Regions from separate parts of the Bacillus sp. URHA0034 genome, predicted to be linked through region 2. Evidence: a T-box and tRNA genes for the amino acid it is inferred to sense, from the RefSeq annotation. Region 2 holds a T-box; the other regions hold tRNA genes.

Region 1 (3,064 bases), 230 kb from region 2:
CATCCTTTGGACATTGTTTCAGTAGGTGATGTTGTTACGGTATGGGTGGACTCTGTTGATATGAAAAAGGGCCGAGTTGCTTTAACCATGCTGCCGCCATCTTAAGATTAAGATAGGGAAAGCGCCTTTGGCCCCGAGAGAGGCTCGGGGACTAGAGGCGCCGTAATTAGAGGAACACTGCTTTTAGGAGCAGTGTTTTTTTCTGTAAAAAAACCAGCACTGGTTTAGCAGCTTAATCTGATAGCGGTCCTTCTCATAGAAAGCCCTTTTCATTTGGTTTTGTAACCAAGTTGGCATAGTGTAAAACCTCCCGAAAAGTACATCATTCATTAAAGGTATATACAATATATGCTATAATAGGTTGTCATGTTCGCTGGAAAGTGGGGAACTGTAAAAATGGAGCAGCGGGAACTGCAATTATTAGTAGAAAAGATATCTCTTGATTTCTTTAGTAAACCGTTTAAACATATGGCATTGTTTAATCCGAGGTTACGATCAACCGGGGGAAGATATCTTTTAGGCACTCATAATATTGAAATTAATAAAAAGTATCTAGAACAGCTTGGTGAAAAGGAGTTAATTGGTATCATCAAGCACGAGCTCTGCCATTATCACCTCCATCTTGAAGGCAGAGGATATCAGCACAAGGACCAAGATTTTAAGCTTTTATTAAAAAAGGTAGGAGGACCCCGATTTTGCAATCAGCTGCCTGAAAGGAAGGCAAAACAAACAGCAAAAAAAGTACTAATTTATCAATGCTCAAACTGTCAGCTTACGTATCAAAGAAAAAGAAGTATTAATACTTCAAAGTACGTATGTGGGAAGTGCAGAGGGAAATTGTTAAAAGTTAAAGAAATTCAATTATAATTCTGTGATAATATGGTTAAAATCTTTATGTAAAATAATATTGACTTTATAGTTATAGGTCTTTATAATGTAAAGAGTCGATAGGGCAAATGCCTTATTGAAAAGATAATGTTGACTATTCCGCAGTAGCTCAGTGGTAGAGCTATCGGCTGTTAACCGATCGGTCGTAGGTTCGAGTCCTACCTGCGGAGCCATTTATATGGGGAAGTACTCAAGAGGCTGAAGAGGCGCCCCTGCTAAGGGTGTAGGTCGGGTGACCGGCGCGAGGGTTCAAATCCCTCCTTCTCCGCCATATATTTTTTGTTTCGGCCCCTTGGTCAAGCGGTTAAGACACCGCCCTTTCACGGCGGTAACACGGGTTCGAATCCCGTAGGGGTCATCAGGGACGGGGAGTGACTCTGTTTCATTTCCTGTTTCTTAAATTTTAAAACCTTATTGGGCTATAGCCAAGCGGTAAGGCATCGCACTTTGACTGCGACATGCGTTGGTTCGAATCCAGCTAGCCCAGCCATTTGTGATTTTTTATCTTAGAATGAGCCAGTAGCTCAGTCGGTAGAGCAACGAGCGAGTCTGCGAAGAAGAGGGCGTTTGATCTACCACAAATCAGTTTTAGGAAATCATCTTAGAATGAGCCATTAGCTCAGTTGGTAGAGCATCTGACTTTTAATCAGAGGGTCGAAGGTTCGAGTCCTTCATGGCTCACCATTCGATTATCATATGCGGGTGTGGCGGAATTGGCAGACGCACCAGACTTAGGATCTGGCGCCGCAAGGCGTGGGGGTTCGACTCCCTTCACCCGCACCATTAATTTCCTCTTGAAATAGATGGAGTTAGATGTTATTATTGATTCTGTCGCTAAATAAATGCGGTCGTGGCGGAATGGCAGACGCGCTAGGTTGAGGGCCTAGTGGGGGCAACCCCGTGGAGGTTCAAGTCCTCTCGGCCGCACCAAAAAAAGTTATTGACAATCTCAATTGGATTTGTTATACTTTAAAAGTTGCTTAACAAAATGCGCCCGTAGCTCAATTGGATAGAGCGTCTGACTACGGATCAGAAGGTTATGGGTTCGACTCCTTTCGGGCGCGCCATATATACGGGAAGTAGCTCAGCTTGGTAGAGCACTTGGTTTGGGACCAAGGGGTCGCAGGTTCGAATCCTGTCTTCCCGACCATTCAAAATTCATATTATGCGGGTGTAGTTTACTGGTAAAACCTCAGCCTTCCAAGCTGATGTAGTGGGTTCGATTCCCATCACCCGCTCCAAATTGTTCTTTGAAAACTAAACAAACAAAAACGTCAACAAACAATAATATTCATTTCTTACGAAATGAAGCCAACGTAACAAAATGAGCTAATCAACTTTCTTGGAGAGTTTGATCCTGGCTCAGGACGAACGCTGGCGGCGTGCCTAATACATGCAAGTCGAGCGAATCAATAGGAGCTTGCTCCTGTTGGTTAGCGGCGGACGGGTGAGTAACACGTGGGCAACCTGCCTGTAAGACTGGGATAACACCGGGAAACCGGTGCTAATACCGGATAATCCTTTTCCTCTCATGAGGGAAAGCTGAAAGTCGGTTTCGGCTGACACTTACAGATGGGCCCGCGGCGCATTAGCTAGTTGGTGAGGTAACGGCTCACCAAGGCGACGATGCGTAGCCGACCTGAGAGGGTGATCGGCCACACTGGGACTGAGACACGGCCCAGACTCCTACGGGAGGCAGCAGTAGGGAATCTTCCACAATGGACGAAAGTCTGATGGAGCAACGCCGCGTGAGCGATGAAGGCCTTCGGGTCGTAAAGCTCTGTTGTTAGGGAAGAACAAGTACCGGAGTAACTGCCGGTACCTTGACGGTACCTAACCAGAAAGCCACGGCTAACTACGTGCCAGCAGCCGCGGTAATACGTAGGTGGCAAGCGTTGTCCGGAATTATTGGGCGTAAAGCGCGCGCAGGCGGTCCTTTAAGTCTGATGTGAAAGCCCACGGCTCAACCGTGGAGGGTCATTGGAAACTGGGGGACTTGAGTGCAGAAGAGGAAAGCGGAATTCCACGTGTAGCGGTGAAATGCGTAGAGATGTGGAGGAACACCAGTGGCGAAGGCGGCTTTCTGGTCTGTAACTGACGCTGAGGCGCGAAAGCGTGGGGAGCAAACAGGATTAGATACCCTGGTAGTCCACGCCGTAAACGATGAGTGCTAAGT
Region 2 (3,064 bases):
ACTACAAAGGTTTGCACCCAAAAGGAACAGGTTCTGAGGATGAAAATGTAATGTCATCCCGCGCAGTTGCAACATTAGCTTTTCATTTAATTAATGATTTTCCTGATGTATTAAAGACAGCCAGCACACCGAAAAAGGTCTTTCGTGAAGGAACAACGGATCAAATTAATATGATTAACTGGAACTGGATGCTTCCATCACTAGATTATGGTTACCAGGGGATGGACGGGCTTAAAACAGGGACAACTGATTTTGCAGGCTATTGCTTTACCGGAACAGCGAGCCGTGATGGAAAACGATTTATTACTGTCGTGCAAAATGCAAAGGATGGCTCTGGGCAACAAGGTGGATATAAAGCACGCTTTGAAGAAACTAGAAAAATGTTGGATTATGCATTTAGTAATTATACGAATGTCAAACTTGTTCCAAAGCACTACCAAGTAAAAGGGCAGAAAACATTACCAGTCCTTAAAGGTAAAGAGGATCAAGTAAAGATTTACACCAAATCAGCGATTAATATGACTGTTCTAAATGGTGAAGAGAAAAACTATCAACCGGTTCTTGTTTTAGATAAAAATGAGGTTAACAAAAAGGGTGAATTGATTGCACCGATTAAAAAAGGAGAAAAGATCGGTTATGTGACCTTAAAACCAAAGAATAATGAAAAGGTTAGCTTCTTAACTGCTGAGGGACAGAAGAAAGCACAAGCAGATGTTGTGGCTGCTCAGGATGTTGAAAAAGCCAACTGGTTTGTCTTAATGATGCGAGGCATAGGTAATTTCTTTGGGGATGTATTTCATGGAATCGGGACAACTATAAAAGGTTGGTTTTAATTAGAAAAGCGTAACGTCTAAATGCTTGAACTAGACTACTACAAGGTAATCATTATAAGAAGGATTCTTGTCTTGACAGGAATCCTCTTTTGTTGCTTTAATGCCATTAAACCATAGCTCAAAAATTCAAACCCTTATCCTACCCGGCAACACATCTCATTTGGCAGACAAGTCAATAGCTTCGAGGCCGACCTCACGATCAATGGTGTAGCAGATCGTTTTCCTGCTGTGTTCATCCGTGTGCCGCACATCGTTGAGGCGGGAGAGAATGTTGAAATTTTGCCCAAGCATAATGACCGCATCGTCGCCGCGCGGGAAGGACAATTTCTTGGCTGTTCATTCCATCTGGAATAAACCGAAAACCATGCCATTACAGCCTACTTTGTCGAAATGGTGAAGGAAGCAAAAGCCAAACAATTTGTTTAATTCGGTTGCATTTGGTTCATAATTATAGTAAATTATAAAACAAATCAATAATGAAAAAAGCAATGAGAGGAACTAGTAACAAGAACCTCACACTAAAGAGAGCCGGTGTCTGGTGTAAACCGGTGTGTGATCCTTGCGAATCCCTCCTCGAGCAAGGTATGGAACGCCTGTTTGGTTAGTAAGTACTTTCGGTAAAAACCGTTACAGTTTTTCGAGGTGGGCAGCCTATGCTGTCAACCAGGGTGGTATCGCGACTAACTCTCGTCCCTGTTTTTGGGGCGGGAGTTTTTTTATTTTAGGCTCTGTTAAACGATATTGTTGTTTTTTATACTCTGTTGATTGGAGCGGAAAGCGCTCGACTCCTGCGGGAGTACGGGGCAGGGGAGACCCCACAGGCGCTTTCAGCGCCGAGGAGGCTCCCCGGCACGCCCGCGGAAAGCGAGAGCCTGGAGCGGAAATCAACAGCGATATTTAACAGAGCCTTATTTTAAAGTGATATCACCAATTAGCGGGTCCCATTAGCGGATAGGGTCGGGAGTCGGATAGTTTTTAAATTAATAAAAGGAGTGTCAACAGATGTTAGATATCAAAGTATTAAGAGCAAACTTTGCTGAAGTAAAAGAAAAGCTTCAGTACCGGGGGGAAGATTTAACGGATTTAGGCCGGTTTGAGGATCTGGATGTAAAAAGACGCGAACTAATCGTTGAAACAGAAAAATTAAAGAGCCGAAAAAATGAAGTTTCACAGCAAGTGGCCGCACTAAAGCGCGAAAAAAAGGATGCCGATCATTTAATTACGGAGATGCGTGAAGTTGGCGATCAAATAAAAGTCTTAGACGAGGAACTGCGCGGTGTCGAAGAGACATTAGAGCTATTACTACTAAGTATTCCAAATATTCCACATGAAAGTGTTCCAATCGGAGAAACAGAGGATGATAATGTTGAAATCAGAAAATGGGGCCAAGTCCGTGAATTTGATTTTGAAGCAAAGCCGCACTGGGACGTTGCAGACGAACTAGGGATCCTTGATTTCGAGCGGGCAGGAAAGGTTACCGGAAGCCGCTTTGTCTTTTATAAGGGACTTGGAGCCCGCTTAGAAAGGGCCTTAATCAGCTTCATGTTAGACCTTCATGTGGATGAGCATGGCTACACAGAAATATTACCTCCTTACCTAGTCAATCGAACAAGTATGACAGGAACAGGGCAGCTGCCAAAGTTTGAAGAAGATGCCTTCTTAATTGAAAATGAAGATTATTTCCTCATTCCTACCGCTGAGGTGCCAGTCACAAACTACCACCGTGATGAAATTTTAAGCGGTGAAGACCTTCCAATTCGTTTTGCTGCTTATAGTGCTTGTTTCCGATCTGAAGCAGGTTCTGCAGGACGCGATACAAGAGGACTGATCCGCCAGCATCAATTTAATAAGGTTGAGCTTGTAAAGTTTGTGAAACCCGAAGATTCTTATGAGGAGCTAGAAAAGTTGACCCATGATGCGGAACGTGTGTTACAGCTGCTTGAGCTGCCATACCGTGTGTTAAGCATGTGTACAGGGGATCTTGGCTTTACTGCTGCGAAAAAATACGATATTGAAGTATGGATTCCAAGTTACGGAACATATCGGGAGATTTCTTCTTGCAGTAACTTTGAGGCATTCCAGGCCAGACGGGCCAATATCCGTTTCCGTCGTGATCCAAAGGCAAAGCCAGAGCATGTTCATACCCTAAACGGATCTGGTCTTGCGATTGGCCGCACGGTGGCTGCAATCCTAGAAAATTATCAGCAAGCAGACGGCAGTGTCATCATTCC
Region 3 (3,064 bases), 1.4 Mb from region 2:
CACCCGCACCATTTTGAAATTAAAACAACTCAACATATATGCGGAAGTAGTTCAGTGGTAGAACACCACCTTGCCAAGGTGGGGGTCGCGGGTTCGAATCCCGTCTTCCGCTCTCATGTTGCCGGGGTGGCGGAACTGGCAGACGCACAGGACTTAAAATCCTGCGGTAGGTGACTACCGTACCGGTTCGATTCCGGTCCTCGGCACCATTTAAGAAATGAATAATGCGCCCGTAGCTCAATTGGATAGAGCGTCTGACTACGGATCAGAAGGTTATGGGTTCGACTCCTTTCGGGCGCGCCATTATTTATCGGGAAGTAGCTCAGCTTGGTAGAGCACTTGGTTTGGGACCAAGGGGTCGCAGGTTCGAATCCTGTCTTCCCGACCATGAACTTCTTAACTATAATGGGGTCTTAGCTCAGCTGGGAGAGCGCCTGCTTTGCACGCAGGAGGTCAGGGGTTCGATCCCCCTAGACTCCACCAATTTGATTAGATGATGGCGGTGTAGCTCAGCTGGCTAGAGCGTACGGTTCATACCCGTAAGGTCGGGGGTTCGATCCCCTCCGCCGCTACCAACTATTATTTAAATACTATTACTTGGACCTTTAGCTCAGCTGGTTAGAGCAGACGGCTCATAACCGTCCGGTCGTAGGTTCGAGTCCTACAAGGTCCACCAGTAGTTTAAAATTCGGAGGAATACCCAAGTTCGGCTGAAGGGATCGGTCTTGAAAACCGACAGGCGGGTCAAACCGCGCGGGGGTTCGAATCCCTCTTCCTCCTCCATACCATTCTTATTATTATAAGTTACTATGGGCCTGCTCAAAAATTAAAAACTTTTTACTATCGCGGGGTGGAGCAACGAGCGTTGCTACAATGAATAATCTGCGAGTTGTACCCATCGAGCTGCTGCTTGATTAAGCTTTCTGAGATGGGGACAGTCAGTAACAAAACATGGAGCATACTCCAAACTTAATACTTTTTACTATCGCGGGGTGGAGCAGTCCGGTAGCTCGTCGGGCTCATAACCCGAAGGTCGCAGGTTCAAATCCTGTCCCCGCAATTGGTCTGGTAGTTCAGTTGGTTAGAATGCCTGCCTGTCACGCAGGAGGTCGCGGGTTCGAGTCCCGTCCAGACCGCCATATGTTGGCTCAGTAGCTCAGTCGGTAGAGCAAAGGACTGAAAATCCTTGTGTCGGCGGTTCGATTCCGTCCTGAGCCACCATTTTTTTGATAAATAAATATAATAATTTATGGCGGCTGTGGCGAAGTGGTTAACGCACCTGATTGTGGTTCAGGCATTCGTGGGTTCGATTCCCATCAGCCGCCCCATTTAAAACAATTTGCGGGTGTAGTTTACTGGTAAAACCTCAGCCTTCCAAGCTGATGTAGTGGGTTCGATTCCCATCACCCGCTCCAACATGTGGGCCTATAGCTCAGCTGGTTAGAGCGCACGCCTGATAAGCGTGAGGTCGATGGTTCGAGTCCATTTAGGCCCACCATAGTTTTTTGCAAAACAAAATAATTTTTATTGTTCCGCAGTAGCTCAGTGGTAGAGCTATCGGCTGTTAACCGATCGGTCGTAGGTTCGAGTCCTACCTGCGGAGCCATTTTATTTTATGGGGAAGTACTCAAGAGGCTGAAGAGGCGCCCCTGCTAAGGGTGTAGGTCGGGTAACCGGCGCGAGGGTTCAAATCCCTCCTTCTCCGCCATAAGAACGGCCCCTTGGTCAAGCGGTTAAGACACCGCCCTTTCACGGCGGTAACACGGGTTCGAATCCCGTAGGGGTCATACAAAAAAACTGATAACAATCGTTATCAGTTTTTTTGTGCGCTTATTTTATATTTAGGTGAGTCCTGCCTATTTCAATTCCACTCCTGTTAATCAACCTCTATTAACGTACACCTTTTATCAGATCCTACATCAATATGACCTGCTATGTTCTTAATTTACTCCTACAATAAATACCTGGTGCACTTTTTTCTTTCTCAAGAAATAATGGTCCCTTTGTACTAAAATTCACCCTACTTTGGTCCGGCTTTGCTGCCTTTCGTCTGCAATTTATACACTCTATTCATTATTTTAATATAACTTTATTTAAACCCCATCATTTTAGGAAACATTGATACCGTTTACATTTACTACATTTTACTTAAAATGTTTACTACAATTTTTATTATTGAAAAAATAGCTTTTCACAGTTAATTACATAGAAATATTCAAAAAAAGATACTAGATATTTGTCGAATGATGTAGGAAAATTTGTGGTTTAGTGTCGTATGATGTTGGGTATTGTAACTTAGTGGCTGAATTACTCAGTTATTGTCAAAAAAGATAAAAAAGTTTTACAAGGCATCTGGGCCATTTGCAATTATAATTGGTCAAAGAAATACATATTTTCAGTGAGATGAGGAGAGCCATGACGGTGAACACACTATATCCGACAGATTATCAGCTGCACTTATTTCATGAAGGCAGCTTCTTCCAGAGTCATCAGCTTTTTGGCGCTCATATCTTTAAGAATTCCGATAAGGTACATACACGATTTTGCGTTTGGGCTCCTAATGCCGCTAAGGTTAGGCTCGCGGGAAATTTTAACAACTGGAATGGTGAAGGATATGAATTGCAAAAGGTAAATGATGAGGGCGTTTGGATCATTGTCCTTAATCAAAATTTAGAAGGCTGTATTTATAAGTACGAGATTATAACATCTTCAGGTGAAAAGCTCCTTAAGGCTGACCCGTTTGCATTTTATTCAGAATTAAGGCCCCACACCGCTTCGATTGTATATTCTTTAAACAGTTATGATTGGCAAGACGAACAATGGATGAATCGAAGAGAAAAAAAGAATGTTTTATCGGATCCGGCAATTATATATGAAGTCCATGCAGGATCCTGGAAGAAAAAAGAAGATGACAGCTACCTAACCTATAAGGAACTAGCCGCTGAACTTATCCCTTATGTAATAGAGCATGGATTTACCCATATAGAACTTTTACCAATCATCGAGCACCCGCTTGACGCCTCATGGGGATACCAGGGTACGGGTTATTTTTCTGTGACCTCCA
Region 4 (3,064 bases), 550 kb from region 2:
ACTTCTAGAAGTATTAGGTATTGAAAAAGAAAATGCCTTTGCCTTTGGGGATGGATTAAATGACATTGAGATGTTAACAACGGTAGGAACAGGAGTAGCGATGGGGAATGCTGTGCCAGAAGCAAAAGCAGCGGCGGATGTCATTACAACTTCTTCCTCTCAACATGGGATCCTCAATGGACTTATCAAGGTGGGTCTGTTGGAAGAAAGTCTTGCTTTTTAGTACTTACGAGTTAACGAACAGTTCTGGTAACTGTTTTGAAAAATTAGATGCTCATCTCTTTTGTCTTTATGGACGGTTCATGTGGACATATTTTACATATATCTTTCTCTCTTTGTCCTCATGAACTCTTCATGCGGACATATCTAGCTTAAATCCTTCTCTCTTTGTCCTCATGAACTCTTCATGCGGACATATCTTGCTTAAATCTTCCTCTTTTTGTCCTCATGGACGCTTCATGCGGACATATCTTGCTTAAATCTTCCTCTTTTTGTCCTCATGGACGCTTCATGCGGACATATCTTGCTTAAATCTTCCTCTTTTTGTCCTCATGGACGCTTCATGCGGACATATCTTGCTTAAATCTTCCTCTTTTTGTCCTCATGGACGCTCATGCGGACATATCTAGCTTAAATCCTTCTCTCTTTGTCCTCATGAAACAGCTATTCCTTCACGCGAAAAAAACCTGATTTCCATTTGGAAATCAGGTTTTTTAGTGGGCCTAAATGGACTCGAACCATCGACCTCACGCTTATCAGGCGTGCGCTCTAACCAGCTGAGCTATAGGCCCATATTGGAGCGGGTGATGGGAATCGAACCCACTACATCAGCTTGGAAGGCTGAGGTTTTACCAGTAAACTACACCCGCAATATAAATTTTGGAGGCAACACCCGGATTTGAACCGGGGATAGAGGTTTTGCAGACCTCGGCCTTACCACTTGGCTATGCTGCCTTAAAAATGGCTGGGCTAGCTGGATTCGAACCAACGCATGTCGCAGTCAAAGTGCGATGCCTTACCGCTTGGCTATAGCCCAATAGTTTAAAAAGAAAATGGGGCGACTGATGGGAATCGAACCCACGAATGCCTGAACCACAATCAGGTGCGTTAACCACTTCGCCACAATCGCCGAAATATATATCAATAGTAGTCAAGCTACTAGTAAAAAAATGGCGGTCCGGACGGGACTCGAACCCGCGACCTCCTGCGTGACAGGCAGGCATTCTAACCAACTGAACTACCGGACCAAAATTGCGGGGGCAGGATTTGAACCTACGACCTTCGGGTTATGAGCCCGACGAGCTACCAGACTGCTCCACCCCGCGATAATAGAAATTATAAAGTTTGGAAAATGCTCCATGTTTTGTTACTGACTGTCCCCATCTCAGAATGCCTATTCAAGCAGCAGCTCGATGGGTACAACTCGCAGTTTATTCTCGAAGCAACGCTCGTTGCTCCACCCCGCGATAATAAAAGATAAAAATATAAAGTTAAGTAAATATGGAGGAGGAAGAGGGATTCGAACCCCCGCGCGGTTTGACCCGCCTGTCGGTTTTCAAGACCGATCCCTTCAGCCAGACTTGGGTATTCCTCCGTAAAAAAATATGGTAGCTGCGGAGGGGATGAACCCCCAACCTCCTGCGTGACATGCAGGCATTCTAACCAACTGAACTACCGGACCAAATTGCGGGGGCAGGATTTGAACCTACGACCTTCGGGTTATGAGCCCGACGAGCTACCAGACTGCTCCACCCCGCGATAATAGAAATTATAAAGTTTGGAAAATGCTCCATGTTTTGTTACTGACTGTCCCCATCTCAGAATGCCTATTCAAGCAGCAGCTCGATGGGTACAACTCGCAGTTTATTCCTTGAAGCAACGCTCGTTGCTCCACCCCGCGATAATAGAAATATCAAATCAAGTAAATATGGAGGAGGAAGAGGGATTCGAACCCCCGCGCGGTTTGACCCGCCTGTCGGTTTTCAAGACCGATCCCTTCAGCCAGACTTGGGTATTCCTCCGTAAAAAAATATGGTAGCGGCGGAGGGGATCGAACCCCCGACCTTACGGGTATGAACCGTACGCTCTAGCCAGCTGAGCTACACCGCCATAATTAAATTTCAACCTGCGACTGGTCGGGAAGACAGGATTCGAACCTGCGACCCCTTGGTCCCAAACCAAGTGCTCTACCAAGCTGAGCTACTTCCCGTAAAATAAGCGCGCCCGAAAGGAGTCGAACCCATAACCTTCTGATCCGTAGTCAGACGCTCTATCCAATTGAGCTACGGGCGCAAAATAAACTAAATGGTGGAGGATGACGGGATCGAACCGCCGACCCTCTGCTTGTAAGGCAGATGCTCTCCCAGCTGAGCTAATCCTCCGAATTAATGTAAGTTTTTTTCAATATTACGAAAAATCTTGGTGACCCCTACGGGATTCGAACCCGTGTTACCGCCGTGAAAGGGCGGTGTCTTAACCGCTTGACCAAGGGGCCAAATACTAAAATTGGCAAAATAATAGCCCCAAAGGGGCGAAGCCTGGCAACGTCCTACTCTCACAGGGACAAAGTCCCAACTACCATCGGCGCTGAGAAGCTTAACTTCCGTGTTCGGTATGGGAACGGGTGTGACCTTCTCGCCTTAATTACCAGACTTATGAAATTAGAGAGATCGTTCTCTCAAAACTAGATAATATAGAAGAAATTTGGTAAAAACGAGTTTATTCGCTTTAGACTATGGTTAAGTCCTCGATCGATTAGTATCAGTCAGCTCCACATGTCGCCACGCTTCCACCTCTGACCTATCAACCTGATCATCTTTCAGGGATCTTACTAGCTTGACGCTATGGGAAATCTCATCTTGAGGGGGGCTTCATGCTTAGATGCTTTCAGCACTTATCCCGTCCGCACATAGCTACCCAGCGATGCCTTTGGCAAGACAACTGGTACACCAGCGGTGCGTCCATCCCGGTCCTCTCGTACTAAGGACAGCTCCTCTCAAATTTCCTGCGCCCACGACGGATAGGGACCGAACTGTCTCACGACGTTCTGAACCCAGCTCGCGTA

The links. A T-box is a leader RNA that pairs with one kind of tRNA and senses whether it is charged. The one in region 2 lies ahead of serS (serine--tRNA ligase), so its partner is inferred to be a tRNA-Ser.
Region 1: it has a tRNA-Ser gene. The T-box ahead of serS (serine--tRNA ligase) is inferred to sense a tRNA for this amino acid. The anticodon was not compared.
Region 3: it has a tRNA-Ser gene. The T-box ahead of serS (serine--tRNA ligase) is inferred to sense a tRNA for this amino acid. The anticodon was not compared.
Region 4: it has a tRNA-Ser gene. The T-box ahead of serS (serine--tRNA ligase) is inferred to sense a tRNA for this amino acid. The anticodon was not compared.

The regions. Positions count from the first base shown of each region.
Region 1 covers NZ_JBWCDK010000002.1:2,651,282-2,654,345, reverse strand. The annotation lists gene ACZ9EE_RS14740 (Tex family protein) at 1-105, shown strand, start outside; gene cmpA (cortex morphogenetic protein CmpA) at 184-297, opposite strand; gene ACZ9EE_RS14730 (SprT family protein) at 397-867, shown strand; tRNA gene ACZ9EE_RS14725 (tRNA-Asn) at 987-1,061, shown strand; tRNA gene ACZ9EE_RS14720 (tRNA-Ser) at 1,069-1,159, shown strand; tRNA gene ACZ9EE_RS14715 (tRNA-Glu) at 1,175-1,246, shown strand; tRNA gene ACZ9EE_RS14710 (tRNA-Gln) at 1,304-1,378, shown strand; tRNA gene ACZ9EE_RS14705 (tRNA-Lys) at 1,497-1,572, shown strand; tRNA gene ACZ9EE_RS14700 (tRNA-Leu) at 1,587-1,671, shown strand; tRNA gene ACZ9EE_RS14695 (tRNA-Leu) at 1,733-1,818, shown strand; tRNA gene ACZ9EE_RS14690 (tRNA-Arg) at 1,879-1,955, shown strand; tRNA gene ACZ9EE_RS14685 (tRNA-Pro) at 1,962-2,038, shown strand; tRNA gene ACZ9EE_RS14680 (tRNA-Gly) at 2,056-2,129, shown strand; rRNA gene ACZ9EE_RS14675 (16S ribosomal RNA) at 2,228-3,064, shown strand, end outside.
Region 2 covers NZ_JBWCDK010000002.1:2,881,179-2,884,242, reverse strand. The annotation lists gene ACZ9EE_RS15970 (serine hydrolase) at 1-833, shown strand, start outside; partial or broken gene ACZ9EE_RS15965 (type 1 glutamine amidotransferase family protein) at 990-1,259, shown strand; T-box leader at 1,313-1,531, shown strand; gene serS (serine--tRNA ligase) at 1,836-3,064, shown strand, end outside.
Region 3 covers NZ_JBWCDK010000002.1:4,259,841-4,262,904, forward strand. The annotation lists tRNA gene ACZ9EE_RS22350 (tRNA-Leu) at 1-11, shown strand, start outside; tRNA gene ACZ9EE_RS22355 (tRNA-Gly) at 41-112, shown strand; tRNA gene ACZ9EE_RS22360 (tRNA-Leu) at 121-209, shown strand; tRNA gene ACZ9EE_RS22365 (tRNA-Arg) at 227-303, shown strand; tRNA gene ACZ9EE_RS22370 (tRNA-Pro) at 312-388, shown strand; tRNA gene ACZ9EE_RS22375 (tRNA-Ala) at 408-483, shown strand; tRNA gene ACZ9EE_RS22380 (tRNA-Met) at 499-575, shown strand; tRNA gene ACZ9EE_RS22385 (tRNA-Ile) at 600-676, shown strand; tRNA gene ACZ9EE_RS22390 (tRNA-Ser) at 691-783, shown strand; tRNA gene ACZ9EE_RS22395 (tRNA-Met) at 987-1,060, shown strand; tRNA gene ACZ9EE_RS22400 (tRNA-Asp) at 1,063-1,139, shown strand; tRNA gene ACZ9EE_RS22405 (tRNA-Phe) at 1,146-1,221, shown strand; tRNA gene ACZ9EE_RS22410 (tRNA-His) at 1,253-1,328, shown strand; tRNA gene ACZ9EE_RS22415 (tRNA-Gly) at 1,342-1,415, shown strand; tRNA gene ACZ9EE_RS22420 (tRNA-Ile) at 1,422-1,498, shown strand; tRNA gene ACZ9EE_RS22425 (tRNA-Asn) at 1,532-1,606, shown strand; tRNA gene ACZ9EE_RS22430 (tRNA-Ser) at 1,618-1,708, shown strand; tRNA gene ACZ9EE_RS22435 (tRNA-Glu) at 1,716-1,787, shown strand; gene glgB (1,4-alpha-glucan branching protein GlgB) at 2,416-3,064, shown strand, end outside.
Region 4 covers NZ_JBWCDK010000002.1:2,329,348-2,332,411, forward strand. The annotation lists gene ACZ9EE_RS13230 (Cof-type HAD-IIB family hydrolase) at 1-223, shown strand, start outside; tRNA gene ACZ9EE_RS13235 (tRNA-Ile) at 718-791, opposite strand; tRNA gene ACZ9EE_RS13240 (tRNA-Gly) at 796-869, opposite strand; tRNA gene ACZ9EE_RS13245 (tRNA-Cys) at 881-954, opposite strand; tRNA gene ACZ9EE_RS13250 (tRNA-Gln) at 962-1,036, opposite strand; tRNA gene ACZ9EE_RS13255 (tRNA-His) at 1,054-1,129, opposite strand; tRNA gene ACZ9EE_RS13260 (tRNA-Asp) at 1,171-1,247, opposite strand; tRNA gene ACZ9EE_RS13265 (tRNA-Met) at 1,252-1,325, opposite strand; tRNA gene ACZ9EE_RS13270 (tRNA-Ser) at 1,502-1,594, opposite strand; tRNA gene ACZ9EE_RS13275 (tRNA-Met) at 1,685-1,758, opposite strand; tRNA gene ACZ9EE_RS13280 (tRNA-Ser) at 1,929-2,021, opposite strand; tRNA gene ACZ9EE_RS13285 (tRNA-Met) at 2,033-2,109, opposite strand; tRNA gene ACZ9EE_RS13290 (tRNA-Pro) at 2,133-2,209, opposite strand; tRNA gene ACZ9EE_RS13295 (tRNA-Arg) at 2,219-2,292, opposite strand; tRNA gene ACZ9EE_RS13300 (tRNA-Val) at 2,306-2,381, opposite strand; tRNA gene ACZ9EE_RS13305 (tRNA-Glu) at 2,420-2,494, opposite strand; rRNA gene rrf (5S ribosomal RNA) at 2,536-2,651, opposite strand; rRNA gene ACZ9EE_RS13315 (23S ribosomal RNA) at 2,735-3,064, opposite strand, start outside.